Regions from separate parts of the Rhodosalinus sp. FB01 genome, predicted to be linked through region 3. Evidence: riboswitches for the same ligand, from Rfam matches in the RefSeq annotation. Region 3 holds a riboswitch; each other region holds the start of a gene.

Region 1 (9,494 bases), on a different contig from region 3:
GCGCAACCGGCGCGATTACCGGCATCGGAAACGCGTTGCCGCGGCAGGTGCTGCTGTTGACGGAACTCAGCCAGAAGGCCGCCACGGGCGACGCGCTCGCGCGGCGCCAGGCACGTGAGCTGGACGAGGCTCTTGCTGTTCTGTCGAGCTTCGACGAGGGACCGGACCTCGTTCTCTACTACAAGCATCTCATGGTGCTGAACGGAGAAGAGGAATACCGTCTGCATTTCAACGAGACGGATGCTCTCTCGGATGCCCAACGTCATTATATCGAAGCGCAATACGAGCTTTTCCGGGTCTGGTTCGACGACTGGGCCAGGAAAGAAGGGCTGTAGCGCTCATGCGGGTGATCGACAGCCATACGGCAGGTGAGCCGACACGCGTCATCGTTGACGGCGGTCCCGATCTGGGAGACGGGCCGCTCGCCGAACGTGCGGCGCGTCTCGAAGCGGAGCATCGCGACTTCTGCACGTCGGTTCTGTGCGAGCCGCGGGGGCATGACGCCATGGTCGGCGCCCTTCTGGTCGCGCCCACGGATCCCGGTTGCGCAGCCGGGGTGATCTTTTTCAATACGCTGCAAAACCTCGGGATGTGCGGTCATGCGACCATCGGTCTGACGGTCACGCTGGCGCATCTTGGCGCCATCCGGCCAGGTGCCCATCGGATCGATACGCCCGTCGGGGCCGTGGACGTGGACTTGCACGATGCCCATACCGCTTCGGTCGTGAACGTTGAAAGCTATCGCCTGCACAAAGGCGTCTCTGTCGCCGTCGACGGCGTGGGGGAGATCACGGGCGACGTCGCGTGGGGGGGCAACTGGTTCTTCCTTGTGAAGACCTCGCCGCTTGCCATCGCGCCACGGAATATCCGGCCCTTGACGGATCTGGCGCTCGACATTCGAAGCGCGCTGGAACGCGACGGGATCACCGGCAGGAATGGCGCCTGGATCGATCATGTGGAGCTGTTCGGCCCACCCCTGGACCCGCGCGCCCGCAGCAAGAACTTCGTGCTTTGTCCCGGCGGCGCCTATGATCGCTCTCCCTGCGGGACCGGGACCTCTGCCAAGCTGGCGTGCCTCGCATCGGACGGAGAGTGGCAAGCAGGGCAAGAGTGGATTCAGGAAAGCATCATCGGAAGCACCTACGGCCTAAGCTACGAGCCAGGTGCCGATGGGGGCATCGTGCCGACGATCACCGGCCAGGCTTTCGTCACATCCGATGCGACTTTGATCTTCGATCCCGCCGACCCCTATCTGCGCGGGATCCGTTACTGAAATGCGGTCATGCCAAGAAAAGGCGCATCGGCCGCTGGCCCCCATCGGGATGAAATGACGGATCAATCCGACCATGATGTGATCGTCATCGGCGCCGGGGTGATCGGCGTGAGCATCGCGATCGCACTTCAGGCGGCGGGCCGCGATGTCCTGCTTGTCGATCGAAGCGCCCCCGGAAATGGCGCGTCGTTCGCGAACGCAGGTGCATTCGCCTTTTCGGACATCGTTCCGCTCGCGACACCCGGGATCATTCGCGCCGCGCCCAGGTGGCTCGCGGATCCCCTGGGTCCGCTCTCCGTCGATCCGTCCTACGTCTTCGCGATCGCGCCCTGGCTTTTGAGGTTCTGGCGGGCAAGCTGGAAGGATCGCTTCCCCAGGCTGATGGAAGCGCAAGCCGCCCTCATGGAGTTGTCCCGCGCCGCCCTCGAACGCCAGGTGGCGGATACGAGCGGCGAACATCTGCTGCAACGAGAGGGACAGCTCAGGGTTTACCAGGGCGCCCGACGGTTCGAGCGAAGCCGTTCCTATTGGGACGCCTGCCGGCAGTACGGCATTCGATTTGATCTGTTGGAGTCGCCGGCCGAGATCGCGGAACTCCAGCCGGGCCTCAGTTCCGAATTCACCCACGCCGGATATACGCCCGACTGGATCAACACGCGGGATCCCATGCTTTGGCTCGAGCACCTCCTGTCGGTGTTTCGTGCGCGGGGCGGCGTGGTCGATAGGCTGGACGCGCGCGCTCTGCAGGCCGGGGACGAACGGATCACGCTACACGGGGCGGAAGTCACGCTTTCGGCGGGCCATGTCATTGTCGCCGCGGGTGCCTGGTCGCGGACACTTGCGATGTCTCTTGGCGATCGCATCCCGCTCGAGACGGAGCGCGGCTACAACACGACAATTCGCCAAGCAGGCTTCGACCTCCGGACCCATATCACGTTTGCGGACCACGGCTTCGTGGCCTCCCGCATCCAGGACGGCGTTCGTGTCGGCGGCGCGGTCGAGCTGGCCGGTCTGGTTCGTCCGCCGAACTTCAAGCGTGCAAAGATCCTTCGCGACAAAGCCAGCGCGTTCATGCCGGGTCTGGACGCCAGTCGGGGAAGGGAGTGGATGGGGTTCCGCCCTTCCTTGCCCGACAGCCTGCCGGTCATCGGCCATGCGCAGCGCACGGATCGGGTCGTTTACGCGTTCGCCCACGGGCATCTCGGGCTGACTCAGGCGGCCGGAACAGCCGAGTTGGTGCAAGCCTTGATCTGTGGGGTGACCCCACCGCTGGACGCCGCGCCATTCTCGGCGCGGCGTTTCACATGACCTGGTGCGGAATGAACGTTCCAGCCGAAAACATCATTCAGGCGCCTACGTCCCTTGATGACGGGCCACCGTTCCGGGCGATCGGTCTTGAAGGGTTTTCTGCCGCGCCCGACGCCGCGCATCGCCACACGGGGCACAGAGCTTAGCCAGAGGTCAGACATGCGAAGCACTCGGACGATCCATGTAATTTCGTGTCATGCCGAAGGAGAGGTCGGCGACGTGATCGTGGGCGGCGTGGCGCCGCCCCCCGGAAAGACGCTCTGGGAGCAGCGAACCTACATCGAACAGCAGGAGTCGCTGCGCAATTTCATGCTCAACGAGCCGAGGGGCGGGGTGTTTCGCCATGTGAACCTGCTGGTCCCGCCGAAAAATCCCGATGCCGATGCGGCCTTCATCATAATGGAGCCGGAAGATACCCCCCCGATGTCGGGCTCCAACTCCATATGCGTCGCGACGGTGCTGCTGGACTCCGGGATTGTCCCGATGAAGGAACCCGTCACCGAAATGGTTCTCGAGGCGCCGGGCGGCCTTGTCCATGTTCGTGCGACCTGCCGAAACGGCAAGGCAGAGAGCATCAGCGTACGAAACGTTCCCAGTTTTGCTGACAAGCTGGACGCGAAGCTCGAGGTCGCCGGGTTTGGCACCCTCACCGTGGATACCGCGTATGGCGGAGACAGTTTCGTTGTCGTCGATGCTGCGGCGCTCGGGTTTTCCATGGTTGCAGACGAGGCGGCCGATCTGGCCAGGCTGGGGGTCGGGATTACGCGGGCCGCCAATGAACAGCTCGGGTTCACCCATCCCGAGAACCCGGACTGGGACCATATTTCGTTCTGTGCCTTCCGCGGCCCGGTAACGGCGACGCGGACAGGCCTCGAGGGACGGTCCGCCGTTGCGATCCGACCGGGGAAAATCGACCGCTCGCCAACTGGAACTGCCGTTTCTGCGCGAATGGCCTTGATGGCCGCCAGAAATCAGTTGCGAGTGGGGCAAACCTTCGAGGCCGTGTCGATCATCGGCTCGACCTTCATCGGCACGATCCATGGGGAAGCGCAGGTTTCAGGCCGGCCTGCAATCGTCCCGCAAATCACCGGTCGAGGATGGATAACCGGCATCCATCAGCACTTGCTCGATCCCGATGATCCCTGGCCGGAGGGCTACAGGCTGAAGGATACATGGGGTGTATAGCTTGGGCGCGTTTCCCGAGAGCCCCATTCGGTCCGAGACCCTCAGCCTGGTCAGAAATCAATGAGAAAGGAAAAGTACCGTGATCGGAAAACATCTTATCGCAGGCGAATGGATTGGAAACGACGAGACGTTCGCGAACGCTCCCGTGGAAGGCGATCCTGACAATTTTGCCGCCGGCAGCCCGGAGCACGTCGACCAGGCGGTCCGCGCGGCAGAGGAAGCTTTCACATCCTATTCCGAACTGTCCCGCGCCGCGCGAGCGACTTTCCTGCGCACCATCGCGGATGAGATCGAAGCGCGTGGAGCCCGGATCACTGAAACCGGCACGAGAGAAACCGGCTTGCCCCCGGCGAGGCTCGAGGGAGAGCGGGGCCGCACATGTGGACAGCTCCGCCTCTTCGCCGAGCATATCGAGCAGGGTGAGTATCTGGATCGGCGCCACGATCCCGCCTGGCCGGACAGGGAGCCCGCTCCGCGCCCGGATCTTCGGATGATGCAGCGGCCGATCGGGCCTGTGGCCGTGTTCGGTGCGTCCAATTTCCCGTTGGCTTTCTCGACGGCTGGCGGCGACACGGCCAGCGCGCTGGCGGCTGGCTGCCCGGTGGTGGTGAAGGGGCACGGCGCACATCCCGGCACCGCCGAGATCGTGGCCGAGGCCATTTCGGCAGCCATCGAAGCCTGCGGCGTCCATCCAGGTGTCTTCTCGCTTGTCCAGGGCGGCAGCCGGGAGGTCGGGCAATCGCTCGTTCAGCACCCGCTGATCCGTGCGGTGGGGTTCACCGGCAGTCTTGCCGGGGGGCGGGCGCTCTATGATCTCTGCGCGAAGCGGCCAGAGCCGATCCCCTTCTTCGGCGAACTCGGTTCGGTCAACCCGATGTTTCTGTTGCCTGGGGCGGTCAAGGCGCGCGGCGACGAAATCGCGAAAGGGTGGGCCGGATCGCTCACCATGGGGGCGGGACAATTCTGCACCAATCCCGGCATCGCCATTTTGATCGACGGGCCCGAGGCCGACTCCTTCATGGACGCAGCCACCGCGGCACTGGACCCCGAGGCGGCGCAGGTGATGCTGACGGACGGTATTGCGCAGGCATATCGTGCGGGCCGCGACCGTGTGGCCGCCAGCAAGGGAGTGCAGGAGATCCTGACATCGACGTGCGACCTGCGGACTGCCACACCCTATCTCTTCGCCACGACCGGCAAGGAGTGGTTGGAAAACGACGTGCTTGGCGAAGAGGTGTTCGGCCCGCTGGGTCTGATCGTGAAGGTGTCGGATTCCGGCGAGATGAAAGATGTCGCCCGGTCGCTGCAAGGACAGCTGCCATGTACCCTTCACATGGACGACGCCGACACCGAGAGTGCGCGCGGCCTGATGCCGATCATCGAGCGGAAGGCTGGGCGCCTGCTGGCCAATGGCTTCCCGACCGGTGTCGAAGTGTGCGACAGCATGGTGCATGGTGGCCCCTATCCGGCCAGTACGAATTTCGGTCATACCTCGGTCGGCACGCTGGCCATACGTCGCTTTCTGCGGCCGGTCTGCTATCAAAACATTCCCGGCGAACTCCTGCCCGAAGACTTGAGGTAGAAAGCGAGGGGGCGCCCTTGGGCCCGCCCCCATGGGGCGGTCAAGGCTGGCCTGCTGCCGGTTTCATGGTGGACCTTGCCGGGTCCTCGGTCCGGGCCTCATGCGAGCTCCGGGCGGGCTTCGGTTGGGCCGCACCGGCGCTCGGCGTCAAGTTGCCGATCGCGGCTGATCTCTGCCGCCTCACCCACCTGCGCTGACGATGTGCGCCACGTCGAGCCGTGCCGCGTCACCCTGCACGCGGTAGGCCAGCAGCGGCCCGTCGCCGCCCGCCGAGTAGTCGAGGCAGAGGGCGTTCAGCGCCTGGAGAGCCGGCCGCCCGTCGAGCCAGTAGTGGCCGAAGAAGACGGGTCTCGCGCCGGCGGGGTAGGCGCCGGCGCGCGCGAACTCCGGCAGGGGCCCGGGCGGCAGTTCGGCGGGATCGGGCACCGATATGGCGATGTCCGCCCAGCTCGCCGCTTCGCCTTGCCACCACTTGAGGCGGACATGCGCGCGGCGACGCCCATCCTTGTCGTGGAAGACGTGCCCCTCGGGCAGAGGGACTTCCGGCCCCTTCGTGGTCGTCTCGACACGCGCGTGGAGCGCGTGGTCCTTGTCGGCGGCGGCAACGAGCTGATCCTCGTCGAGGACGCCGTCCCGGGTCTCCCGCGCGAGCGCCGCGATGACGGCCTCGTCCCAGCAAGCGTGCACCGCCCGGAAACGCGCCGTTTCCAGGTAAAGCGGCAGGCTCTGCATCCAGGCGAGCACCTCCCGCGTCGCGGGAGCGTCCGGCGGGAAGGCCTCGAGGAAGCTGCGGTGCTGCGCGGTGTTCTTCGCGCTTCGCGCGCGGAGCGGTTCCCCGGTCCCGGGATGCCGCGCGTGGTAATGGAGCGCGTTGAGCTCGTGGTTGCCCATGACCGCGCGCGCCTTGCCGGCGTCCATGAGGCTCCGGACCGTGCGGATCACGCCCGCATTGTCGGGCCCCCGGTCGATGAAATCGCCGAGGAAGACGATCTCGCGATCGGGCGCGTCGTTGATCCAGCCCGCGGCGCTTTGGCGCCAGCCGAGCTTCGGAAGAAGCGCGTGGAGTTTCTCGCCCTGGCCGTGAATGTCGGGGATGATGTCGTGCATCAGGCCTCCTCGTGATCGAATGTGTCCATCGGGATCTCGGGGGCGCGCGGCGCGCAGTCCGCCAGCACCCGGTCGAGCATCGCCATGCCGGGCGCGCGGCGGATCCGGTAGCGATCGATCGGCAGCGCCCTGCCGCAGTCGCAGCCGCGGGCCCGGTTCTCGGGCGTCCAGTGCCAGGAGCGCACGAGGTCCACGCCGGCGATCCCGACCCGCCGGGTGACGCCGTGCTTCGGCGGACCGTGCGGCGGCAGGGCCTCGGCCTCCACGACGGTCCCCTCCGGCACGGGCATGCCGCGCCCGTCGTGGCGCTGCCACGGGCCCCAGAGCCGCTCAGCGCCAGACATCGGAGAGCTCCGCGCCGCGCCGGTCGGCGAGCGCCCAGCGATGGCCGTTGAGGATCCGCACGGCGCGCAGATGCGGCCAGAACCACTTGTATCCCGGGTAGAGGAAACATCCGTGGGCGGGCGGCGGGAGCTCGAGCTGCTCGGCGATCGGCGCGAGGGCCTGCGCCCCGTGGCCCTCGAGCTCGAGGCGAATGGCGATGTAGCTGACAGGATACGCCGTGATCAGCAGGCCCGCGACGAGGTGGTCGCGCCGCCCGCGCTCCGGGCCGTTCGGGCGGGCGAGGATCGCCTCGAGCATCACGAGCGCGCGGGCGCGCTCCTGCCAGCGGGGCACCACCGCCCGCGCGAGGCTCCGGCGCACGAACGCCGTGCGCGCCGTCGCGGCGCATTGGTCGGGAAGGTCGAGGATCATGAGGGAACTCCTTCGGCACGTGACATTGGCCGAAGGCGCGCGGACACCGCGTCACGCCGGTATCTTACCGGAGCGACACCTGCGTCGTGGCGCACGACAAGGCGGGTTTTGGGAGAGGTCCGCATGGGCCACCCTTTCGTTGCCAGTCTTCGGCCGCATCCCCCACTCTGGGGTACCACCTTGCTGGGTCAGCAGGTTGGCGAGAGCGCTAGGGCTCTTCTCAAGATGCATAATAAAAATAGTCGTTCTGCCGAAGGAGTGCAATCCCCGGTGGGGCAGGCGCGCATATGTTGGTGATCTGGCAAGGACGGTCGGAAAGCAGCGGTGCATCTCGTGCGGAGGCGGCCGGGAACCGTCTCGCACCGATTGGATCCTGTCGACGCTCCAAAGCGCCACGCGCGGGCGTCACGCCAGCGCGCTCCCGCGCATCTCTCCGGTCGAGCGTGTCGCGCCTTGGCCGGCTTCGGCGCCCCGGCCACCGCCGAAGATACCGGATCTGACGAGACGCAGATTTGCGGTGGCAGGCCGCGCCGCGAAGGTGGCGCGGCCCGCTTGCCGGCTCAGTCGCCCGGCGTCAGCTTGTGGACCGCCCCTCCGTCGACGGCGGTGTAGAGGCTGCCGTCGGGGCCCAGCACGAGCGAGCGGAAGCGCGCGGGCGGCATCGGCAGCGTCATCTCGGTCACGTCACGCACCGAGATCTCGCCTTCGTGGGTCTCGAGCTCGATCACGTCGATGCGCTGGCCGATGGGCGTTCCGCCAAAGCCGATGCCCAGCAGGCCGACGGCCAAGGCGCCGTCCCATTCGCCCCATTGCTCGCCCTCGAGAAAGGCAGCAGAGGATATGCCCTGCGACCAGCCGTTGTTCTCCCAGATCGGCGGCATCGCGTCGGGATAGGTCTCGAAATCCGTCATCGGCATGAATGACGCGCGTTCGAAGCGGTTCATGCCTTCGTCCTGGTTGGGCATGTACCCGCAATAGCCATCGGGACAGTCGCCCCGGCCCGCCATGTTGTCACGCGGGTCCCAGCCACCGTTCCCGCCGTTTTCCAGCACCGTGATCTCGTCGGAGTGCCATGGCCCGTGCTCGGTGATGATGGTGTCGCCCGTTTCGGGGTGAAAGGCGATGCCCTGCACGTTGCGGTGCCCGTAGGTGTAGGTCCGCGTGTCGAAGCCTTCGGGCGGGGTGTTGTCGGGGTGCGCACTTCCGTCCGTCTGGATGCGCAGCACCTTGGAGCCCATGAGCGTCGGGCTTTGCGGGATCTCGGGATTGTGGTTGTCGCCCGTGGTGAGCCACAGCGCCCCCTCGGGACCGAAGCGACCGCGCCCGCCGTTATGGGCACCGGGCCCGCCGAAGGGATGATCGGAGTCCTCCATCTTGTAGGGCACGTCATCCACGATATCGACGCGGTTCGAAACGGCGGTGAAGTCCTCGTTCACGGTGAAGCGCATCAGCCGGTTGGTGTGCGGATCGGACATGTCGGACGTGGCATAGACATAGATGCGCCGGTTGGTCTCGAACTCCGGGTCGAAGGCGACGCCCATCATCCCGGCCTGACCTTCGCAGAACAGGTCCGACCCGTTCGACGGGTAGCCATCGACGTCGCCCATGCCGTAGAGCGCGTTGACCGTCCCATCGGGCAACCGCACCGAAAGGCCGTTGCACTTCTCGCTGAACAGCATCGTTCCATCGTCGAGGAACGCGATGTCCCAAGGGCTGTCCAGCCCGTCGAGCACGACTTCGTGCTGAAGGCTGGTGGTGTTCATCCCCACCTGGGCGAAAGCCGGCGATGCAAGGATCGCGGTCCCGGTCAGCAGCGATGCGACGAAGGCCCTTTGATAAGCCATGTGATCCTCCCTTGAATGCCTTCCGACCAATGCGGCCTCCCGGAATTGATCGTCGGGAGGCGTTGGCGGTTAAGCTGTAAACGTAAGCACGATCGTTTTCCGATCAAGGCAAGCGCATGTCCGACATCCGACCGCCCGGGCCTTTCGCGCGTCGGTCGAAGGCGCGTGTCACGTGGACCGCAAGGCTGGCGATCTCCGTGTCCGAAATATCCCTCGCGGTCTGGATCATCGGAACCGAGTCCGGGCCGACGCGCGCGCCGGCTCTGTAAGTCTTCAGCCGGTTCGCGATGTAGTCCGGCGCCTTGTCGGACAGCTGCGGATAGCTCGCGACGCCCTGCGCCTCTTTGCCGTGGCAGGCATCCGTGCGGTGTAGCCCGACGGCGGCATGTGGCAGGCGACACGCGACGCGGCTCGTCTGTCGATGATGGCCGAGCGTGGG
Region 2 (9,494 bases), on a different contig from region 3:
CGCCCAACCCGGTGCTGCGGTTCCTGGGGCACTTCCACAACGTGCTGATCTACGTGCTCATCGCCTCCGCCGCGGTGACGGCCGCGCTGCAGCACTGGATCGACACCGGCGTGATCCTCGCCGTGGTGCTCGTCAACGCGGTGATCGGCTACATCCAGGAGGGCCGGGCCGAGCAGGCGATGGCCGCGATCCGGGGGATGCTGGCGCCGCAGTCGACGGTGCTGCGCGACGGGCGGCGCACGAGCCTCGACGCGGCCGGGCTCGTGCCGGGCGACATCGTGCTGATCGAGGCGGGCGACCGCGTGCCCGCGGATCTGCGGCTGATCACGGCGCGCGGGCTCAAGGCCGAGGAGGCGGTGCTGACGGGCGAGTCGGTGCCCGTCGACAAGGGCACCGCGCCCGTCGCGGCGGAGGTGTCGCTGGGCGACCGGAGCCCGATGCTCTTTTCAGGCACGCTCGTGGCGGCCGGGGCGGGGCGCGGCGTCGTGGTGGCCACCGGGGCCGACACGCAGATCGGCCGGATCAGCGGCATGCTGGGCCGCGTGGAGACGCTGACCACCCCGCTCGTGGCGCAGATGGACCGCTTCGCGCGCTGGCTCACGCTCTTCATCCTGATCGTGGCCGGCGCGCTGCTGAGCTACGGCTATTTCGTGGACCACCTGCCGTTTTCCGAGCTTTTCATGGCGGTGGTGGGCCTTTCGGTCGCGGCGATCCCCGAGGGGCTGCCGGCGGTGCTGACCATCACGCTGGCGGTGGGCGTGCAGGCGATGGCGCGGCGCAACGCCATCGTCCGCCGGCTGCCGGCGATCGAGACGCTGGGCTCGGTCTCGGTGATCTGCTCGGACAAGACCGGTACGCTGACCCGCAACGAGATGATGGCGGCGACGCTGGCGGCGGCGGGCCGGGTCTACTCGGTGGGCGGCAGCGGCTACGCCCCCGAGGGCGCGGTGCGCTGGCGCGAGGCGGACGCCCATCCCGACGAGCACGCGGTGCTGACCGAGATCGCCCGCGCGGCGGCGCGTTGCAACGACGCGCGGCTGCGCGGCGCGGAGGATGGCTGGCACGTCGAGGGCGACCCGATGGAGGGCGCGCTCATCGCGCTTGCGGGCAAGATCACCGGCGACGGGGCCGAGCCCCTGCGCGCGTGGCGGCGCGCCGACGCGATCCCCTTCGACGCGGCGCACCGCTACATGGCGACGCTGCATCACGGCCGCGGCGGCGAGGCCTGCATCCACGTCAAGGGCGCGCCCGAGGCGGTGCTCGCGCTCTGCGCCGACCAGCGCGCGCCCGATGGCGGGGTGGCGCCGCTCGACGCCGGGCACTGGAGCGACGAGGTCGAGGCGCTGGCCGCGGAAGGCCAGCGGGTGATCGCCGTTGCGGCGCGCCCGGCGCCGCGGGAGATGGAAACCCTCGAAAGCGCCGATCTCGAGGGGCGCCTCACGCTGATCGGGCTGATCGGGTTGATCGACCCGCCGCGCGCGGAGGCCATCGAGGCCGTGGCCGAGTGCCACGCCGTGGGCATCCGCGTGAAGATGATCACCGGCGATCACGCGGCGCCGGCGCGCGCCATCGCGGCCAGGATCGGTCTGACGAACCACGACCGCGTGCTCACCGGCGCCGATCTCGAGGCGATGGACGACGCCGCGCTCGCCGACATGGTGGTGGAGACCGACATCTTCGCGCGCACCTCTCCCGCGCACAAGCTGCGCCTCGTCACCGCGCTGCAGGCGCGCGGGCTCACCGTGGCGATGACCGGCGACGGGGTGAACGACGCGCCCGCGCTCAAGCGCGCCGACGCCGGCATCGCGATGGGGCTCAAGGGCAGCGAGGCGGCGAAGGAGGCCGCCGAACTGGTGCTGGCCGACGACAATTTCGCGTCCATCGCGGCAGCGGTGCGCGAGGGGCGCACGGTCTACGACAACATCAAGAAGGTGATCAGCTGGACCCTGCCCACCAACGCGGGCGAGGCGATGACGATCATCCTGGCGCTCTTCGCGGGCCTCGCGCTTCCGATCACGGCGGTGCAGATCCTGTGGGTGAACCTGGTCACGGCCGTGACCCTCGGCATCGCGCTGGCTTTCGAGCCGTCCGAGCCCGGCACCATGCGCCGCCCGCCGCGCCCGCGCGGAGAGCCGCTGCTGACCGGCGGGCTGATCTGGCAACTCGTGCTGGTCTCGGGGCTCTTTCTCGCCGCGGTCTTCGGCGCCTTTCTCTACGCGACCGACCGGGGGTATCCGGTCGAGCTGGCGCAGACGATGGCGATGAACACGCTCGTCGTTCTCGAGATCTTCTACCTCTTCTTCATCCGCAACATCCACGGCGCCTCGCTGCGCCTGACGGCGCTGCTGGGCACCCGGGTCGTCTGGATCAGCGTTCTGACCGTGACCGGCCTTCAAGTCGCCATCACCTACCTGCCGCCGTTGCAGCGGATCATGGGGACCGCGCCGGTGCCGCTGGCCGACGGCGTGATCATCGTGGCGATCGGCGCGGTCTTCTTCGCCCTGATCGAGACCGAGAAGCAGATGCGGCTCGCCTTCCGGGCGCCGGCCGCGGGATGACCCGCGCGCCCCGGGTGAGACCGGGGCGCGAGGATTGGGGTTGCGCGACGATTCGCGAATGAGGTAATGTGCGCGTGCATCATGAGTGGGGCGCGAGCCTCCGCCAACCTGCCGACCCCGGCAAGGTGGCTGCCCGCAAGGCGATGTGGCCGACACGGCAACGAAGAGGGGCGTTTCCTTCTCCTGGTGCAATTGATTGCCGGCCCCGTGCCGTCGGGACCGCCGCGCGCATGCGGCGCCCTCGGCCGATCGGGGCCGCGCACCCACCGCGACGACGGCGCGCGCCGCCGCGTCGCCCAGCCAGAAGGAGGCCATGATGGCCACGACATCAGACCCCGGAACCGCCCTGACGCCGCCCGATCCGCAGCGCTTCGGACTTGCGTCCTTCCTCGAATTGCTGCCGGGCCGGGACCCCTTGCCCGGCCAGTCGCCGGCCGCATTCCCCGCCTTCGAGGCGGGGCTTCTGCGCGCGCTGGCGCCCGTCACGCCCTACGAGGCGGTGATCGCGGAAAACCTGATCGCGATCGAGTGGGACCTGCTGCAGCACCGCCGGATGCGCGACCGCGTCCTTGCGCGCCAGGTCGAGCACAAGATCACGGAGGCCGTCGTCGAGGCCTGCCACGCCCGCCACGAGGCGCATCTCGACCAAGCCTGGGACGCGTGGATCGAGGCCGGCAAGTCCGAGGAGGATTTCCACGAAGCGCCGTTCGACCGGCCGGGCGCCCTGAGCGAGGCGACCGAGCTCGCGGCGCGCGCGGTGTCGCGCGACGCCGGGACCGTGGCCGCGGCGGAGGCCGAGATCGCGGCGCTCGGACTGGACATGGTCGCGCTGATGGCCGAGTTCTGGCAGGCCGGCGAGGTCGCGACGCGCTTCCATGACCGCAAGATCGCCGAGCTCGAGCCGCGCCGCCGCGAGGTGAAGCGGGATCTCGACGCGCTTCAGGCCGCCCGCCCGATCGAGGCGGTGGCGGAGGTGTCGTGACCAGCGCGCGCCAGGTCGCCGCCAACCGGCGGAACGCGCAGCGGAGTACCGGGCCGCGCTCCGCTTCGGGCAAGGCACGGGCATCGGGCAACGCCCGGCGCCACGGGCTGACCGCGGCGCCCGCGCCCGAGGCGGTGCAAAGATGGCTCACGGTGATCCTCGATCGTACGGAACTGCCCGCCGCGGCGGCCTTCCGGGAGGAGGAGGGGCTCTCCCGCGCGCTGGTGCTCGCGCGGGCGGAAGCGCGGGTCGCCGGGCTGGAGGCCCGGCTCGCGGCGTTGGCCGGCGGGCCCGGTCACGCGCCCGGCGTCGAGGACGCGATGGTGCTCGTCGGTCGCAAGGTGACCGAAACGTGGATCGACGGCCAGCTTGTCGAGACCCGCGTCCGCGAGAAACATGCGCCGGAGAGCGAACTCGCCCGGCGCTACCTGCGGGAGGCCAGGGGCGCGCGGAAGCGCGCGTTCCGGGGCTGGGTGGACTGGCTGCGCCAGGCGGGCGTTCCGGCATGACGGGCGGTTTTCCGAAACGAAGCCGATCCCGGCGCGCCCTCGGAAGGTCGTGCGACGGGCGGCGGACACCTGGCGCGTCGCGTCGGTTTTCCGAAACGAAGCCATATGACGGGCGGTTTTCCGAAACGAAGCCGATCCCGGCGCACCCTCGGAAGGTCGGGCGACGGGCGGCGGACACCTTGCGCCTCGCGTCGGTTTTCCGAAACGAAGCCATGCAAGCGCACCGACGATCCAGTCGCAGGGCGACCGCTTCGACGACGTTTCCCGAAACGAAGCCATTTTCGCACCCGCCGCGCGCCGCGGCGGCGGCCAGGTGTCTCCGGGGGCTTTGGTCACCGCCGCGTGCCGATCGGACCCGCTCGGACTGCCTATGCATGTCGGGGCTCATGCCCAACGAAAAACGGCGACTTGTCACCAAGCCGCCGTCGTCGGGCGTCGAGACGCCGAGGTCAGGCGCGCTTGCGTCTCCGCATGACGGCCAGCCCGCCCAGCCCGGCAAGCAGCATCAGCCCCGCGGCCGGCGCCGGCACCGGGGCGACAAGATCCGCGGAGCCCTGCAAAGTGCAGAAAGCGCACCCGCTGGCGGTGGATTTGAGAGTGATGACATGCGTGATCGAATAGGACGTCATGTCGAAAACGCCGCCCGTGTCCGAACTTGCGGAGGTGTTTCTCGACGCGATCTCGTTGAGTGGGGTGGCTCTCTCGAACAGTGTGGCCCCGTAGAACGTCTCGACGGTGCCGGAGCCGCGCTGCGTGTTCAGGTTCTGGGTAAGCCGGTAGGGACCCGACACGCCGGACGCGGTGTTGTCGAAGATGTGCGACACCTCGAGAGTGATGTCTGCGGAAGTGACCTTTTCGGAAAGGAAAAATGCGTTCAGGTTCGCGAAGAGCCCGTCGACCGGGGGAAATGCCGCGTTCGCGCCCGACGCGATTGCCAGTGCGAACCCACCGAACGCTCCGTAATAGTCCACGAGGTTATCGGGCGCAGTCCCATCGGCGCCGGCGGCAATCATGACAGAGTGCCCGTCCCGATTGTCGATCAGCTTGAGCGTCAGCGCGCTGGCCTGGAGCGGCACGAGGATCAGCGCGAGGCCTGCGAGTGCACGTTTGACAATCTTCAAATTCATACCGTCTACCTTCTCTTCGATGTCACGACATCGCGGCTGTCGCGGCGATGGTCGTGCATGGCCTGTTCCTCGAGGTTACCGAAGGCATGGTGTTCCGACAAGCCTCTTTTGCGCCACATTTTGGTTAAAGAGGCTGCGCTGCAACAATATCCGGAAACGGTAGCGCCAGATCCGGTGGGGCTGTCGAGACGTTTCGGGCCGTGCGGGTCTGCGATGTGTTCCGGTTCGGAAGGGGCGGTCCGGGACTACCGGCGGCCTCGTGGCGACAGCGGAGGCGTTCGACTTGCGATCCCGCGGCCGGCGGGGCCTTCGCCCGTCCCCGCGCCGTACCCGTCCCGGCAGCACCCGTTCCGGGCCCGGTGCGTGCCCAGAGAACAGACTGTTTCCGCCTTGATGCCGACACATTTCTTGCCGGGATCCGGGTCGATGGTGTACCTATGGTAAAGACAACGGAGGTGAACCGTGCGATTCGCCGTCAATTTAGGGGGTAAGTCATGAGATTTTCCAGAATCACGAGTGCGGTGGCCGCCGTTCTCCTCGGATCCGCAGCGCATGCCACGACGATCACGATCGAAACCTTCGACTTCACCGAGTGGCAGAACGTGACCGCTGGTGGCATCGTGCAGGATTTCGAGTCGATCCACGACGGCGCGAATTTCGTTAGCGGGTCGGAGGGCGAACTCGACGGCCCGCTCTCGACGAATGTCGGCACCTTCAGCTCCCTCGGGGGCTCCGGGTCGGGGTCGACCTGTGCTGCCAACAGCACGACGGGCTGTACGCAAATCGCGCTTGAAAACGATGAGGGGATCAACGATCAGGGCAATCTCGTTCCCGAAAACGGCGAGTGGTCGCTCAGCTCGAACGATACTCTGGGTATCCAGTGGGATGCCTCGACTGGCGGTGTCTTCTCGCGGCTGGTGTTTGGCATCCGTGACGCAGCGGATATCAGCGACATCTTCGTCACCATCACTGCCAATGGGGCATCGAAACAGATCGGCCCGAATGAAGCCAGCGGGTCGGAGTATCTGGTCGTGGTTAGCTTCAGCGAGGCGGTGAGCTCTGCGCTCGTCAAGATCGAGAACAGCGAGAACAAGCCCGACGACGCGTTCACGATCGACGGCGTTGCCGCTGTGCCGCTGCCGGCCTCGGCCTTGCTGCTGCTCGGGGGCATTGGGGCCCTGGGGGTCGCGCGGCGCCGGCGCCGCGCCTGATCCAAGCCGGCTACCACACGCACATCGCGCGCCGTGGCTCCTCGCCGCGGCGCGCTTTTTCTTGGGGCACGCGGGCGGAGGATCGTCGGTCAGGATCGCGCTGCGCGACGCGCGCCCGGATCCCCCACGCCGCGCGTCGCTCCTGCAAGCGCCTCACGGCCTGATAACGGGCACCTCGCGCAGCACGGGCCGGCCGTCGGGCAAGGCGTCCACCGGATAGCGCACGCCGCGCAAGGCGCCATCCGGGCCGCGCCGCCGCCCCGCGGCGTCGTACCGGGTGTCGCCCGAGGCCCGCGACCGGGTCCATCCCAGCAGGCTGCCGTCCGCGCCGTAGCGGTAGACGTCGGTCCAGTCGGTGACCGGAAAGAGTGCCGGGTCGGCGTAGACGTCGTCCGGGGCCGCCCGCACGATCCGCGCGATCCTCTGGCCGCCGTCGGGCGCGGGTTCGTAGACGCGCGCCTCATGCGCGGGCAGCAGCACCGACACGAAGCCCGGCGCGCTGTCGTGCACGCCGTTCGAGGCGAAGACCCCGATGTCGATCCGCGGCGAGAGGACATCGTCGCGCCCGGGCACCGGGCGGGGATCCTGCCACTCCAGCGTGATCCGGGCGCGCCGGCCCGCGGCGTCGAGCGGCTCGATCCGCGTGCGCGCCGGATCGCCGCGCAGGAGCGACCAGGTGAACCGCAGCGGCCGGCCGTTCGGATCGCGGGTCTTCGCGGCGGAGACGATCATGCTGCGCCGCCAGACCGGCGCGCGCCAGACACGCGCGATGGCCGAGGGCGTGTCGAAGAGCCGCTCGCCCAGCCCCTCGCCGAAGACATCCACGCCCGGGCGGGCCTCGGTCTCGGCGGCCACCTCGAGGCGGACCATGGGGGGCACGGCGTCGGGTGCGATGGCGTTCGCGAGCGCCACCATGCCGGACAGGTTGATGTCCCCGGCAGCGAAGACCGTGGGATGGGCGCGGCCGGTCAGGTAGGTCTCCCGGCGCAGGATGCCCAGCCGCGCGCGCCGGTAGACCATCTGCAGCGGGGGCGCGACGAGCCCGGCGCGCTGCAGCGCCGCCTTCGGGTCGGGGCGGAACGCCGCGAGGATCATCGCGAGCGCCTCGAGATGCGGGCGGTCCGACCCGGAGGAGCCCTGCGAGACGAGACAGTAGGGCGTGTTGGCGGGAAAGAGGTCGCCGTGCTCGGGGTCGTGATCCCTGTGTTCGGGAAAGACCCGGAGCGCCCCCGAGGCGTAGACCCGGAAGAGACGATGCGCGCCGTCGGGCCGGGTCAGCGCGGCGCGGGGCAGGGAGCGCCAGAAGGTGGTTCCGACCAGCGCCATGGAGCAGTTGCCGATAAGCGGCGCGTCGAAGAGCAGGCGCAGCCCGAGGCCGCGCGCCAGACCGTCGTCCTGCGCCGCCTCGTCATAGACCGTCGCGGTCAGCTGCGGGTGGTCGCCGGCCGGAAGGCGGGAGTGCCCGCCGTCCAGGTTGTCGTAAAGGTCGCCGTGGTTGCCCGCCGCGGCGCCCGACGCGAAGAGCGCCGCGAGGCGCCGGTGCGCGGGTGTGCGCGCCTCAGGATCGACGACCGCCGCGCGTCTTTCGTCGAAGGCGACGCGGGCGAGCAGCCAGCCGCCCGGCTCCAGCCGTTCGAGCGCGGCGCGGCGCACCTCGAGCCGGCCCTCGCGCGCGACGAGGCCCGGGCCGCGCCCGCGCAGCTCGGCCCGCGCGCTCAGCGGCGCGAGGGCGAGGGCCGTCACCAGGGTTCGGCGGGACAGACGGGGCATGGCGCGGTCTCGGTCCTTGTTCCGGGCGCGGTTCGCGGGGCGCGCCGACGCGCCGGGCCGCGTCGGCTCGTGCGGGAGGTGCGTTTCGGGCCGTGCCCGCCGCCGCGCCGGGCGCGCGCCGGGTGCGGGCCCCTCCCACCGTCACGAAGCTGGCCGAAGACCATGCCCGGACGCAAGGGCCGGGAATGCCGCAGGCTGCCGCGCGCCCGCCGCGCCCCTATCAGGACCGCTGGCGTCGGGCGTGACCGGACCGGGCGGGCGGTGCCGCGTCGGAGGCGCGGGTCTCGCGCGCGCCCCGATGCCCGTCGTGGATGAAGTCGCGCAGCGACGCGATGAGGCGTTCGTCGGCGTAGGTCGGCAGGGCGTCGGCCGCGGCGTCCTGGCGATCCTGTGCGACGAGCCGGTCGAGGATCTTCGGGATATCCGCTTCGCTCGCGGCGATGGTCAGGCCGCTGCGCTGGCCCAGATGCCGCACGGTCGCGACCTGATGATCGTTCCTCTGCTCGCCGTATTGCGCGCGCCGCGCGAGCACGACGAGCGGTTTGGAGAGGGTCAGGGACGTGATGATCGTGCCCATGCCCGCGTGGCTGACGATCACGGTCGCCTGTTTCGCCTTCGCCACGAACTCCTGCGGCGTGATCCGCTCCTCGAAGGTGAAGGAGGCGGGGCGGTAGCTGTTCGGTCCCAGGCAGCCGACCTGCCCGAAAACCGGCAGGTCGGCGGAGGTCTCCGCGCACCATTCGTCCACCGCCCGGGTCAGGCGGTCGAAGGGAAGCTGCGTGCCGACGGTGAAGAAGATCAAATCACGGACCCCTTGTAATCCGGGCCGTCGGGCGACGCGAGATGCGGCCACTGCGTGAGCCACAGGTCGGCGTGCGGTCCGGCCTTCTTGCCGGACAGGGACAGTTTCTCGGCATTCGCCATGCTGTCGACCCAGGCGGTCCGCGCGCCCATCAGCCCGCCGAGCCGCACCGCGAAGAAACCCGGCGCCGCGCCGGTCGTGATCACCACGTCGGGCCGCAGGCGCAGCACCGCGAGCGCGGTTTGCAGCAGGCTCAGGACGAGACGGGCCTTCTGCCAGCGGTTCGCCTCCTGCACGACGACGAACCCCGGCCTGGCCTGGCCACGGGCGGCCGCGGCGCTTTCCGCCTCCGACCGCAAACCGGGATCGGTGCTGACGAACGTGACCTCGCAGCCGTCCCAGGCCGGCTGCAGCCGCAAGAGTTGCATCCAGTGGCCCCCGGCGGAGGCGACGGCCATGATGCGGATCGGTCTCTTCATCGCGTTTCGGGCTCCGTCGGCTGCTCGAGGCTCGCATCCATCGGCTGAGGGCTATC
Region 3 (9,494 bases):
GGAAGGTGCCCGCGCCCACCTCCATGTCGTAGGGCTGAAGCACGGCGCACCCCTTCTCGGCCCAGTAGATCTGCAGCCGCAGGAGCACCTCCTGGAAGCTGCGCGGCTTCGTCGTTGCCTCTGCCATGCCTGCCTCGCGCCTCGGGAACGCGCCTTACCTATGCCGGTGCGGCATCGCGGTCAATCGCGCCCGCGAAACGCGCCCCGGCCCGGGAAATTCCCGCTCGCAACCGCCTCGTGTTGCGGTAAACTCTCCATCGCAGGCAAGCCAACGGAAAAGAGCAGTAATGGTCAGGGTATTCGTCGTTTTCTCGCTCGTCGTGATCGGACTTCTGCGGCCCGCCGCCGCGCAACAGGCCGAGAGTGTCTTCGTGCAGGTGGAGGCGCTGCCCAGCCTCCAGGAGGCGCAGACCCGCGCGCGCGCCTACGCCGCGCGCCTGCCCGACGTGAACGGCTTCGCGCTCGGCGCGGGATGGTATGCCGTCACGCTCGGCCCCTACCCGCGCGACGACGCCTCCACGCTTCTCTTCCGCTATCGCAACGCGGGGCTGATCCCCGGCGACAGCTACATCGCGCGAAGCTCCGATTACGGGCAGCGCTTCTGGCCCGTGGGCGCGATCCAACGCGACCCCCCCGCCACCGCCCTGCCCCGCGCGGACGGGGTGGGCACCCTTGAGGCGCCCGCGCCGCTGGCAGAGCCGGAGCCCGCCGGGGAAACCCCGGCCGAGGCACGCCGGAGCGAGGCCGCGCTCACCCGCCGGGAGCGCGCGGAACTGCAGGAGGCGTTGCGCTGGGCGGGGTTCTACGGCGGTGCGATCGACGCCGCCTTCGGGCGCGGCACGCGCGGCGCCATGGCCGACTGGCAGGCGGCCAACGGCCACGAGGTCACGGGCATCCTGACGACCCGCCAGCGCGCCGCGCTGCTGGGCCAGTACAACGCGATCTTCGAGGAGCTGGGCCTTGCAAGCGTGGCCGACGCCACGGCGGGGATCGAGATGCTGATGCCCACGGCCGCGGTCACCTTCGACCGCCATGAATACCCGTTCGCCCACTACGAAGCGACAGGAGAGGTGCAGGACGCGCGCGTCCTGCTGATCAGCCAGGCCGGCGACCGCGACACGCTCGCGGGGCTCTTCGACATCATGCAGACGCTGGAAATCGTGCCGCCCGAAGGGCCGCGCACGCGGACGGGCGACCGCTTCACGCTCGAAGGCCGGAACGCCGGGATCGTCTCCTACACGGAGGCATCGCTCGAGGGCGGACGGATCAAGGGTTTCACCCTGGTCTGGCCGGCGGACGACGAGACGCGCCGCGCGCGCCTCCTCGAGGAGATGCGCGAAAGCTTCACCCGCCTCGCCGGCGTGCTGCCGCCCAGCGCGGGCAGCGACGACGCGCAGGCCGTGGACCTTGTCTCGGGGCTCGCCGTGCGGGTGCCGAGGCTCTCGCGCTCGGGCTTCTACATCGACGATCGCGGCACGGTGCTCACCACCGCCGAGGCCGTTCGGGGCTGCGGCCGGATCACGCTGGAGGGCGAGTTCGACGCGCGGGTGGTCACGCTCGACGAGGCGCTCGGCGTGGCGGTGCTGCGGCCTGTCTCCGCGCTCGCCCCCGCCGAGGTCGCGGCCTTCTCCGACGGGTCGGCGCGCCTGCGCTCCGAGGTTGCGGTCTCGGGCTACTCCTTCGGCGGCCAACTCACCGCGCCCACGCTGACCTTCGGCCGGCTCGCGGCGCTGAACGGGCTTCAGGGCGAGACGGAGATCAAGCGCCTCGACCTCGACGCGCTGCCGGGCGACGCGGGCGGGCCTGTCTTCGACGAGACCGGCGCGGTTATGGGCCTCCTGCTGCCCCGGGCCGAGGGCGACCGGCAGCTGCCCGGCGACGTCCGCTTCGCCGCCAGGTCGGACGCCCTGCGTCCCCTGATCGAGGCGGCGGGCGTCCCGGCGCGCACGGCGCAGCCGGCGGCGGCGATCGCGCCCGAGGACCTGACGCGGCGCGCGATGGACATGACCGTGCTGGTGAGCTGCTGGGAGTGACCGCCGGCCGGCGCGCGCGCCCTCAGGCGCGCCAGAATACAGGCAGAAACAGGACGATCACTGCAAGAAGCTCGAGCCGTCCTGCCAGCATGGCGAGGCACATCATCCACTTGGCCGCGTCGGGCAAGGCGTCGAGAGCACCGGTCGCTCCGACCAATTCGCCAAAGGCGGGTCCGACGTTGAAAAGCGATGTCCAAGCGGCCGTGAGAGCGTCTAGCAAGGGCAGCCCCAACAGTGCAAGACCCGTGGAGAGAAAGCCCAGCGACAGGATGTAGAGCGTGAAAAGCGCCATGACCGACGTCACGACCTGCTCTGAAAGGGTCTGGCCATCGTATCGCAAGCTCATCTGTCGGTGAGGCGCACGGATCTTGAGGACCTGAACGCGAATCGCGTTGAGTAGGATCTGATACCGGAAGATCTTAATCGAGCAGGCGGTGGAGCCGGTGCAGCCACCGATCATGCCCACGACGAACAGCACCGTGAAGGGCATTGCCCCCCAGACCGTGACATCGCCCGCGCCATAACCTGTTCCGGTAAAGATCGAGACGAGGTTGAAAAGCCGCAGCCGCACGCCGTTTTCGTCAAGAAAACCGGTTGCGACCCACTCATAGGCGAGGAGCAGCACTAGGGCATAAAATACCCATCGCAGGAACGTTCTGATCTGGCTGTCGCGCCAAAGCGGGGCCGGGTTGCCGTAGATGAGCTGCATCAGGCGCACGAAGGGCAGCGCGCCCAAGATCATGAACAGCGCCGCCGCGTATTGAGGCGCGCCCGGAAAGGCGCCGAAGGAAAGATCGGACGTCGAGAATCCTCCGGTCGAGATCGTGGTCATCGCATGGACGGTCGCCTCAAAGGGCGTCAGCCCGGTCGCCGAGTAGACAAGGCTGCACACCAGCGTCAGGCCGACATAGACCTGTATCAGTCCCTTCGAGATATCGAGTGCCCGCGGCAGGACCTTGCCAAGCGTGTCGAATGCCTCCGTCTCGAAGAATTGCATCCCGCCAACGCGCATCACGGGGAGGAACACGATCGCGACGATGACGATGCCGAGCCCACCCAGCCACTGCAGGATGCCCCGCCACAAAAGCAGGCCCTTCGGCAACTCGTCCAGGCCGACGATCACGGTCGAACCGGTCGTGGTGATGCCCGACATGGCCTCGAAATAACTGTCCACGAGATTCAGTTGCGTTGCGCCGATCATGAAGGGCAGCGCGCCGAACAGCGGCAGAACGGCCCAGACACCCGTGGTGAGCAGGAACGCCTGCTGGATCGACAGACCTGCCCGCGCGCCGTTGGCGCAGCCCAGCGCGATGAGCCCGCCCGAAAGCCCGGTGACGAAGGCGCTCTGGGCGAAGACGGGCCAGTGGCCGCGCCCCTCGGCGATGTCCACCAGCATCGGCAGAAGCATCGCCGCGCCGAGCACGGCGACGAGCAGGCCGATGACGTATCCAACCGGGCGCAGATCGAACATGAGGCGGAGCGTTGGCGGGCCGTCGCGCGGCTGTCAAGCGCGCGCCTTGCCCTGCGCCGCGTCTTCGTGAGACGCTCGCGAGGTGGAGGGCACGCGATGGACTGGAAACCCGAGGGGCAGACGAGCGTGGCCCCCTACCTCATCGTCTCCGATGCGGCGGCGCAGGCCGAGTTCCTGAAGGCCGTGTTCGGCGCGGAGGTGCTGGAGGCGCACCGCCACGAAGGCGGCGGGATCAGGCACATGACGCTGCGCCTCGACGACGGCACGGTGATGATCGGCCAGGCCCCGGACGGGCCCGAGGCGCATGTGCATGTCTGGGTCGCCGACCCGGCCGCCGCGCACCGCACCGCGCTCGCCGCCGGGGCCGAGGAGGTGCAACCGCCGCGGGACACGGCCGAGGGCGACAGCCGCGCCGGCGTCCGCGTTGGCGGCATCACCTGGTGGATGAGCCGGCACCGCGGCTGAGCGCGCGTCAGCGCGCGTGGATCAGCGTGGCGAACAGCTTCGGATCCAGGCTTTCGGCGGCGAAGGTGTCACCCTCGGTCAGCACCGAGATCGCGTCGTGGCTGTGCAGGCTCTCCTGGTGGCTGGCCGCCACGCGAAAGTCGCCCACCCGCGCGTCCTGCTCCAGCTCGGCGGCGAAAAGCCGCGCCGCGTCCTCCACGAAGATAGGGTTCGCGGCGTTGAGCTCGGCGAAGGCCTGCTCGTCCTCGCGCTTGACCATCACCTGGGTCTCGGTGGGCACCGCGCGGCGGCAGAGTTCCACGAGATCCTCGAACCACAGGCACCCCTCGCCCGTCAGTTCGACGGAGACCCGCGCCACCGACCGCTGCGAATGGGGCGTGGCGAGCTGGCTCCGCTCCCGCCGCGCATGTTCCGACAGCTCCAGCGAGCAGGGGCAGGTGGACGAATACACATAGTCCAGATGCATGATGCGGCGACGCTGGCCCGCCGTCTCCACCAGTTCGAGCGCGATGTCGTAATACTGGTAGCCCGACAGGCCCGAGCGCAGGCTCTCCACCCGTACGGGGAAGGAAAAGCGCATCATGATGCGCGCGTCGAGGCTGTCGAGATCGCTCTTGTAGTCGTCGAGCGCCGCCTCGATCACGTCGAAGCTGAACACCCGCTCGGCGTGGGCGTAGAAGCTCCGCATGATGCGGCTCATGTTGATGCCCTTCTTCTCGGCTTCCAGGCTCACCGTGCCGGTGACGGACGTCTCGAGCGTCAGGTCGCCGTTGTCGCGGGTATGGAAGCGGATCGGCAGGCGGAAGTTGGAGATGCCCACATGCTGGATCGGCCGCCGCGCGCCGCGGATGAGCGCGGCCGGGCCGTTCTGAAGGTCCGGCAGCGTGGCCTTGTAGGCCGCGTCGGCGCGGAAATCATCCGGATAGTCGCGCGCGAGTTCGGGGTAGCCGTCGTGCCCGGGCAGCAGGCGCAGGACAGCCGGGTCGAGCGCGGCGATCTCTTCCTCGCTCGCGTCCTCGATCCAGCGCCGCAGCCGGGCCAGCGCCATCTCGGCCTCCTTGCGGTCGGGCGCCGTTTCCATCTCGCTCACATGCACATTCATCGGGCTCGCCCCTTCGGCAGATCCTCTGTCGGCTGAAGACATAGGACGGGCGCGGGCGGAAATCCAACGGCGACGCAGCATTTTCCGGCCCGCGCCCGGCGCTCACGCCGCCCCCGGACCGCTCATGCCGCGTCGAGCGCGCGGGTCAGATCGGCCAGCAGATCGTCGCCGTCCTCGAGCCCGCAAGAGAGCCGCACGAGCCCCGGCGTGATCCCCAGCACGGCCTTCTGCGCCTCGGGCAGGCGCTGATGGGTCGTCGTGGCAGGATGGGTGACGATCGACTTCGCATCGCCCAGATTGTTCGAGATGACGACAAGATCGAGGGCATTGAGGAAGCGGAACGCCGCCTCCTGCCCGCCGGCGAGCTCCAGCGCGAGCATCGTGCCCCCTGCGCCCATCTGCCGCTGCGCCAGCGCGTGCTGCGGATGCGAGGCGAGGCCGGGATAGAGGACGCGCGACAGCTTCGGATGACCCTCCAGCGCCGCGGCCAGCCGCGCGGCCGTCTCGGTCTGCGCCCGCACCCGCAGATCCATGGTTTCCAGGCCCTTCAGGAGAACCCAGGCGTTGAAGGGCGAAAGCGCACCGCCCGTATGCTTCATGTAGGGCTCCACGGTCCCGCGGATGAACTCCCGCGTTCCGAGGATGACGCCGCCAAGCACCCGGCCCTGCCCGTCGATGTGCTTCGTGGCGGAATAGATCACGACGTCCGCGCCCTGCAGCGCGGCCCGCGAATGGACGGGGGTGGCGAAGACGTTGTCCACGACGACGGTCGCGCCGGCGGCATGGGCGATGTCCGAAACGGCGGCGATGTCGATGACGTCCAGCGTGGGGTTCGAGACGGATTCGAAGAACGCCGCGCGCGTGCCGGGGCGCAGCGCCGCGCGCCACTGATCGAGGTCGGTGCCATCCACGAAGCTCACCTCGACCCCGTAGCGGGCGAGCACCTCCTCCAGCACGTAAAGGCAGGAACCGAAAAGCGCGCGGGCGGCCACGACATGATCGCCCGCCCGCAGCATCGACATGAGCGCGCCCGACACCGCCGCCATGCCGCTCGCGGTCGCGAAGGCGTCCTCGGTTCCCTCGAGGCCCGCGATGCGATCCTCGAACATTGCCACCGTCGGATTGCCGTAGCGGGCATAGATGAACTCGTCGGGGCCGGCGGCGCGGAACCGCGCCTCGGCGGCCTCGGCACTGTCGTAGACGAAACCCTGGGTGAGGAAGAGCGCCTCGCTCACCTCCCCGTATTGCGAGCGCCGCGCGCCGCCATGCACCAGCCGCGTGCGCGGCTTCCAGCCCTCCGACATCCTGCACCTCCCCCGGGGCTCGCCCGGACGAAAAAGCCCCCACGCGCGGTCAAGCGAACGGGGGCCCTTCGTCTTGACCTCTTTAGCGGTATCTTTCGCGTGGCCCGCAATCCGGTGAACAAATCGCCACGGGACCGCGGTTACCCGCGGCGCTGTTGCACGTCAACACCGTCACGAATCCGTAACCCCGCCGTCACGCCAGTTTCGTATGGCCGCCCTAAGCGTTGCCCACAACATGTAGTGGGGCATGGGCGATGCCGCTTCTGCGACTGGATGCACTGGGCGAGACGCCGCACCTGCACGGGAGTGCCGATGCGCCCGGGCCGCTGCTCGCCGAGGCGGCGCGCACGGGCAGCGGGCCGATCATCGTGATGGTGCATGGCTACAAGTTCCGTCCCGGCCACCCCGCGCGCTGCCCGCACGGCCACATCCTCTCGCTCGAAGAGCGCGGAGACTGCTGGAAGGCGCTCAGCTGGCCGCGCGGCCTCGGCTTCGGCGCCGGCGGTCCCGAGGAAGGGCTCGGCATCGCGCTGGGCTGGAACGCGCGCGGCACGATCTGGCAGGCCTACGACCGCGCGGCGGGGGCGGGGGCGGCGCTTGCCCAGGCGATCGAGGTGCTGCACGCCACCGCGCCCCACCGTCCGATCCATGCGCTCGCCCATTCGCTCGGCGCGCGGGTGGTGCTGCAAGCCCTTGCCCGGCTGCCCGAGCGGGCCGTGACCCGCGCCATCCTGCTCGCGGGCGCCGAGTTCGCCAGCCGTGCCGAGGCGGCGCTCGCCACGCCCGCGGGCCGCGCGGCGGAGATCGTCAACGTCACGAGCCGCGAGAACGACCTCTTCGATTTCCTGCTCGAGCGGCTGATCGCCCCGCCGCGGCGGGGCGACCTCACGCTCGGCCACGGTCTCGGCGACCGGCCCGGCGCGCTCACGCTCCAGCTCGACGACCCGGCCACCCTCGCCGTGCTGCGCGCGCGCGGCTTCCCCGTCGCGGCCCCGGCGCGGCGCGTCTGCCACTGGTCGGCCTATCTCCGCCCGGGCGTCTTCGGACTCTACCGCGCACTTCTCCGCCGCCCCGAGACCCTGCCGCTCGCAGCGCTCCGCGCCCAGCTGCCCCAACGCCCGCAACCCCGATGGTCACGGCTTCTTGCGCCGGCGCACGGGGACGCGGCCTTGTCATTGCTGCCGAACACGTCATCCTGACGGCGAGCACAGGAGGCCCGGATGACCCGACCGATAGAGTTGCATTACTGGCCCACGCCCAATGGCTGGAAGATCGCCATCGCGCTGGAGGAGATGGAGCTGCCCTACGAGGTCAAGCTCGTGAACATCGGCAAGGGCGACCAGTTCGACCCCGCGTTCCTGAAGATCGCACCCAACAACCGCATGCCCGCGATCGTGGACCCCGAAGGCCCCGACGGCCGGCCCATCTCCGTCTTCGAATCGGGGGCGATCCTGCAATATCTCGCCCGCAAGACCGGGCGCTTCCACGGAAGCACCGAGCGCGAGCGCGTGGCGGTGGAAGAGTGGCTCATGTGGCAGATGGGCGGGCTCGGCCCGATGGCCGGCCAGGCGCATCACTTCCTGAAATACGCGCCCGCCATGGATCCGCCGCAGGACCTGCCCTACGCCAAGGATCGCTACCGCAACGAGACCGCGCGGCTCTACCGCGTGCTCGACACCCGGCTCGCCGAGACCCGTTACGCGGCCGGGGAGTTCTACTCCATCGCCGACATGGCGATCTGGCCCTGGGCCTCGCTCTGGGAAGGCCAAGAGCAGACGCTGGACGACAAGCCCCACATGAAGCGCTGGCTCGAGGAGGTGGGCGCGCGCCCCGCCGTGCGGACGGGCCGCGACCTCGCCGCCGAGATGCGCAGCTCCGCCGCCGACGACCGCGAGGCGCAGAAGATCCTGTTCGGACAGAAGGGCTAGGGCCGCGCCCGCCCCTTCTTCTTGGCGCAAATACTCTCGGGGGGTGAGGGGCGACGCCCCGAGGGGGGCGGACAGCCCCCCTTTTTCAGCGCCCGCCCTCGTCCCCGTCCTCGATGTGATGCTGGAGCGCCATGATCTGCCACCAGAGGAAGACGAAAAGCAGGATCGGGAAGCCGAAGGTCTCGATCTTGACCCAGGCGTCGGTGGACATGGTGCGCCAGACGAACTCGTTGCCCACGGCGAGCGCGGCGAACATCGCCGTCAGCCGCCGCGTGAGGATCATCCAGCCCTCCTCGCGCATTGGCAGCGCCTCCGAGAGCACGTAGGCCAGCAGGCTCCGCCCCCGCAGAAGCCCAAGCCCGAGCAGCGCCGCGAAGAAGCCGTAGACGATCGTCGTCTTCATCTTGAAGAAGCGCTCGTCGTTGAACCAGGCGGTGAGCGCGCCGAAGAAGACCACCATGATCGCGGTGAAGACCTGCATCCGGCTCATCCGTCCGGTCAGCCACCAGAGCACCCCAATCGAGGCAAGCAGAATCGGCACGAAGGCTACCGTCGCCACGATGAAGCCGGAATATTCCGTGCCGGCGATGGTGAAGACGTCGTCCCTGAGCCGCAGGTAGATCACGAAGAACAGAAGCGGCGGGCCCAGTTCCAGCGTCTGCTTGAGCCAGGGAGCCACGGGCTTCGGGTCGGTGGGGCGGTTGTCAGCCATTGGCTTCCACTATCACGGCCCCCGCCGCGATCAAGGCCATCAGCGTGATCCGGCGCGGCCCAACCGTCTCCTTGAGCACGAGCCAGCCGATGAGGGCGGCGAAGACGGTCGAGGTCTCGCGCAGCACCGCCGCCTCGCCCACGTCGTCGAGCCGGGTGGCCAGCATCACCGAGCCGAAGCTGCCGAAGGCCACGAGGCCGCCGATCACGCCGCGCAGCATCAGGCCCGCGGCCGCGGGCCGCGCCGGCATCCGCCGCCAGTGGAGGTAGACGAAGCCCGGCAGCATGATCCCGTCGAGCAGGAAGAACCAGGCGAGGAAGGTGAAGGGATCGGCGGTGGCGCGGATCCCGTAGGCGTCCCAGGTGGTGTAGAGCGCCACGAAGAGCCCCGTGGCGAAGGCGAGGCCGAGCGCCGCGGGCAGCGTCTCGCGCGCTGTGGGCCAGAAGGCGAGGTTGTAGGCGGCGAGGCCGAAGATCCCC

The links. A riboswitch is a leader RNA that binds a small molecule or an ion and turns the genes downstream of it on or off. The one in region 3 is predicted to bind S-adenosylmethionine.
Region 1: another riboswitch for S-adenosylmethionine. It lies ahead of AB6A65_RS15610 (hypothetical protein); the one in region 3 lies ahead of metZ (O-succinylhomoserine sulfhydrylase).
Region 2: another riboswitch for S-adenosylmethionine. It lies ahead of AB6A65_RS10425 (hypothetical protein); the one in region 3 lies ahead of metZ (O-succinylhomoserine sulfhydrylase).

What each region holds. Positions count from the first base shown of each region.
Region 1 covers NZ_JBGFSH010000015.1:1,173-10,666, reverse strand. The annotation lists gene AB6A65_RS15645 (dihydrodipicolinate synthase family protein) at 1-335, shown strand, start outside; gene AB6A65_RS15640 (proline racemase family protein) at 341-1,273, shown strand; gene AB6A65_RS15635 (NAD(P)/FAD-dependent oxidoreductase) at 1,328-2,581, shown strand; gene AB6A65_RS15630 (proline racemase family protein) at 2,741-3,766, shown strand; gene AB6A65_RS15625 (aldehyde dehydrogenase (NADP(+))) at 3,846-5,348, shown strand; gene AB6A65_RS15620 (metallophosphoesterase) at 5,529-6,455, opposite strand; gene AB6A65_RS15615 (hypothetical protein) at 6,455-6,799, opposite strand; gene AB6A65_RS15610 (hypothetical protein) at 6,786-7,211, opposite strand; SAM-I-IV-variant riboswitch at 7,337-7,445, opposite strand; gene AB6A65_RS15605 (sorbosone dehydrogenase family protein) at 7,772-9,055, opposite strand; gene AB6A65_RS15600 (cytochrome c) at 9,159-9,494, opposite strand, start outside.
Region 2 covers NZ_JBGFSH010000006.1:8,167-17,660, forward strand. The annotation lists gene AB6A65_RS10420 (cation-transporting P-type ATPase) at 1-2,558, shown strand, start outside; SAM-I-IV-variant riboswitch at 2,630-2,733, shown strand; gene AB6A65_RS10425 (hypothetical protein) at 2,875-3,540, shown strand; gene AB6A65_RS10430 (hypothetical protein) at 3,537-4,049, shown strand; gene AB6A65_RS10435 (VPLPA-CTERM sorting domain-containing protein) at 4,499-5,176, opposite strand; gene AB6A65_RS10440 (VPLPA-CTERM sorting domain-containing protein) at 5,671-6,387, shown strand; gene AB6A65_RS10445 (hypothetical protein) at 6,541-8,157, opposite strand; gene AB6A65_RS10450 (glycosyltransferase) at 8,378-8,959, opposite strand; gene AB6A65_RS10455 (UDP-N-acetylglucosamine--LPS N-acetylglucosamine transferase) at 8,956-9,438, opposite strand.
Region 3 covers NZ_JBGFSH010000001.1:324,085-333,578, forward strand. The annotation lists gene AB6A65_RS01570 (glycine--tRNA ligase subunit alpha) at 1-127, opposite strand, end outside; gene AB6A65_RS01575 (trypsin-like peptidase domain-containing protein) at 288-2,033, shown strand; gene AB6A65_RS01580 (TrkH family potassium uptake protein) at 2,056-3,504, opposite strand; gene AB6A65_RS01585 (VOC family protein) at 3,601-3,969, shown strand; gene folE2 (GTP cyclohydrolase FolE2) at 3,977-5,071, opposite strand; gene metZ (O-succinylhomoserine sulfhydrylase) at 5,194-6,375, opposite strand; SAM riboswitch at 6,437-6,515, opposite strand; gene AB6A65_RS01600 (DUF726 domain-containing protein) at 6,630-7,574, shown strand; gene AB6A65_RS01605 (glutathione S-transferase N-terminal domain-containing protein) at 7,596-8,303, shown strand; gene AB6A65_RS01610 (inner membrane-spanning protein YciB) at 8,389-9,015, opposite strand; gene AB6A65_RS01615 (EamA family transporter) at 9,008-9,494, opposite strand, start outside.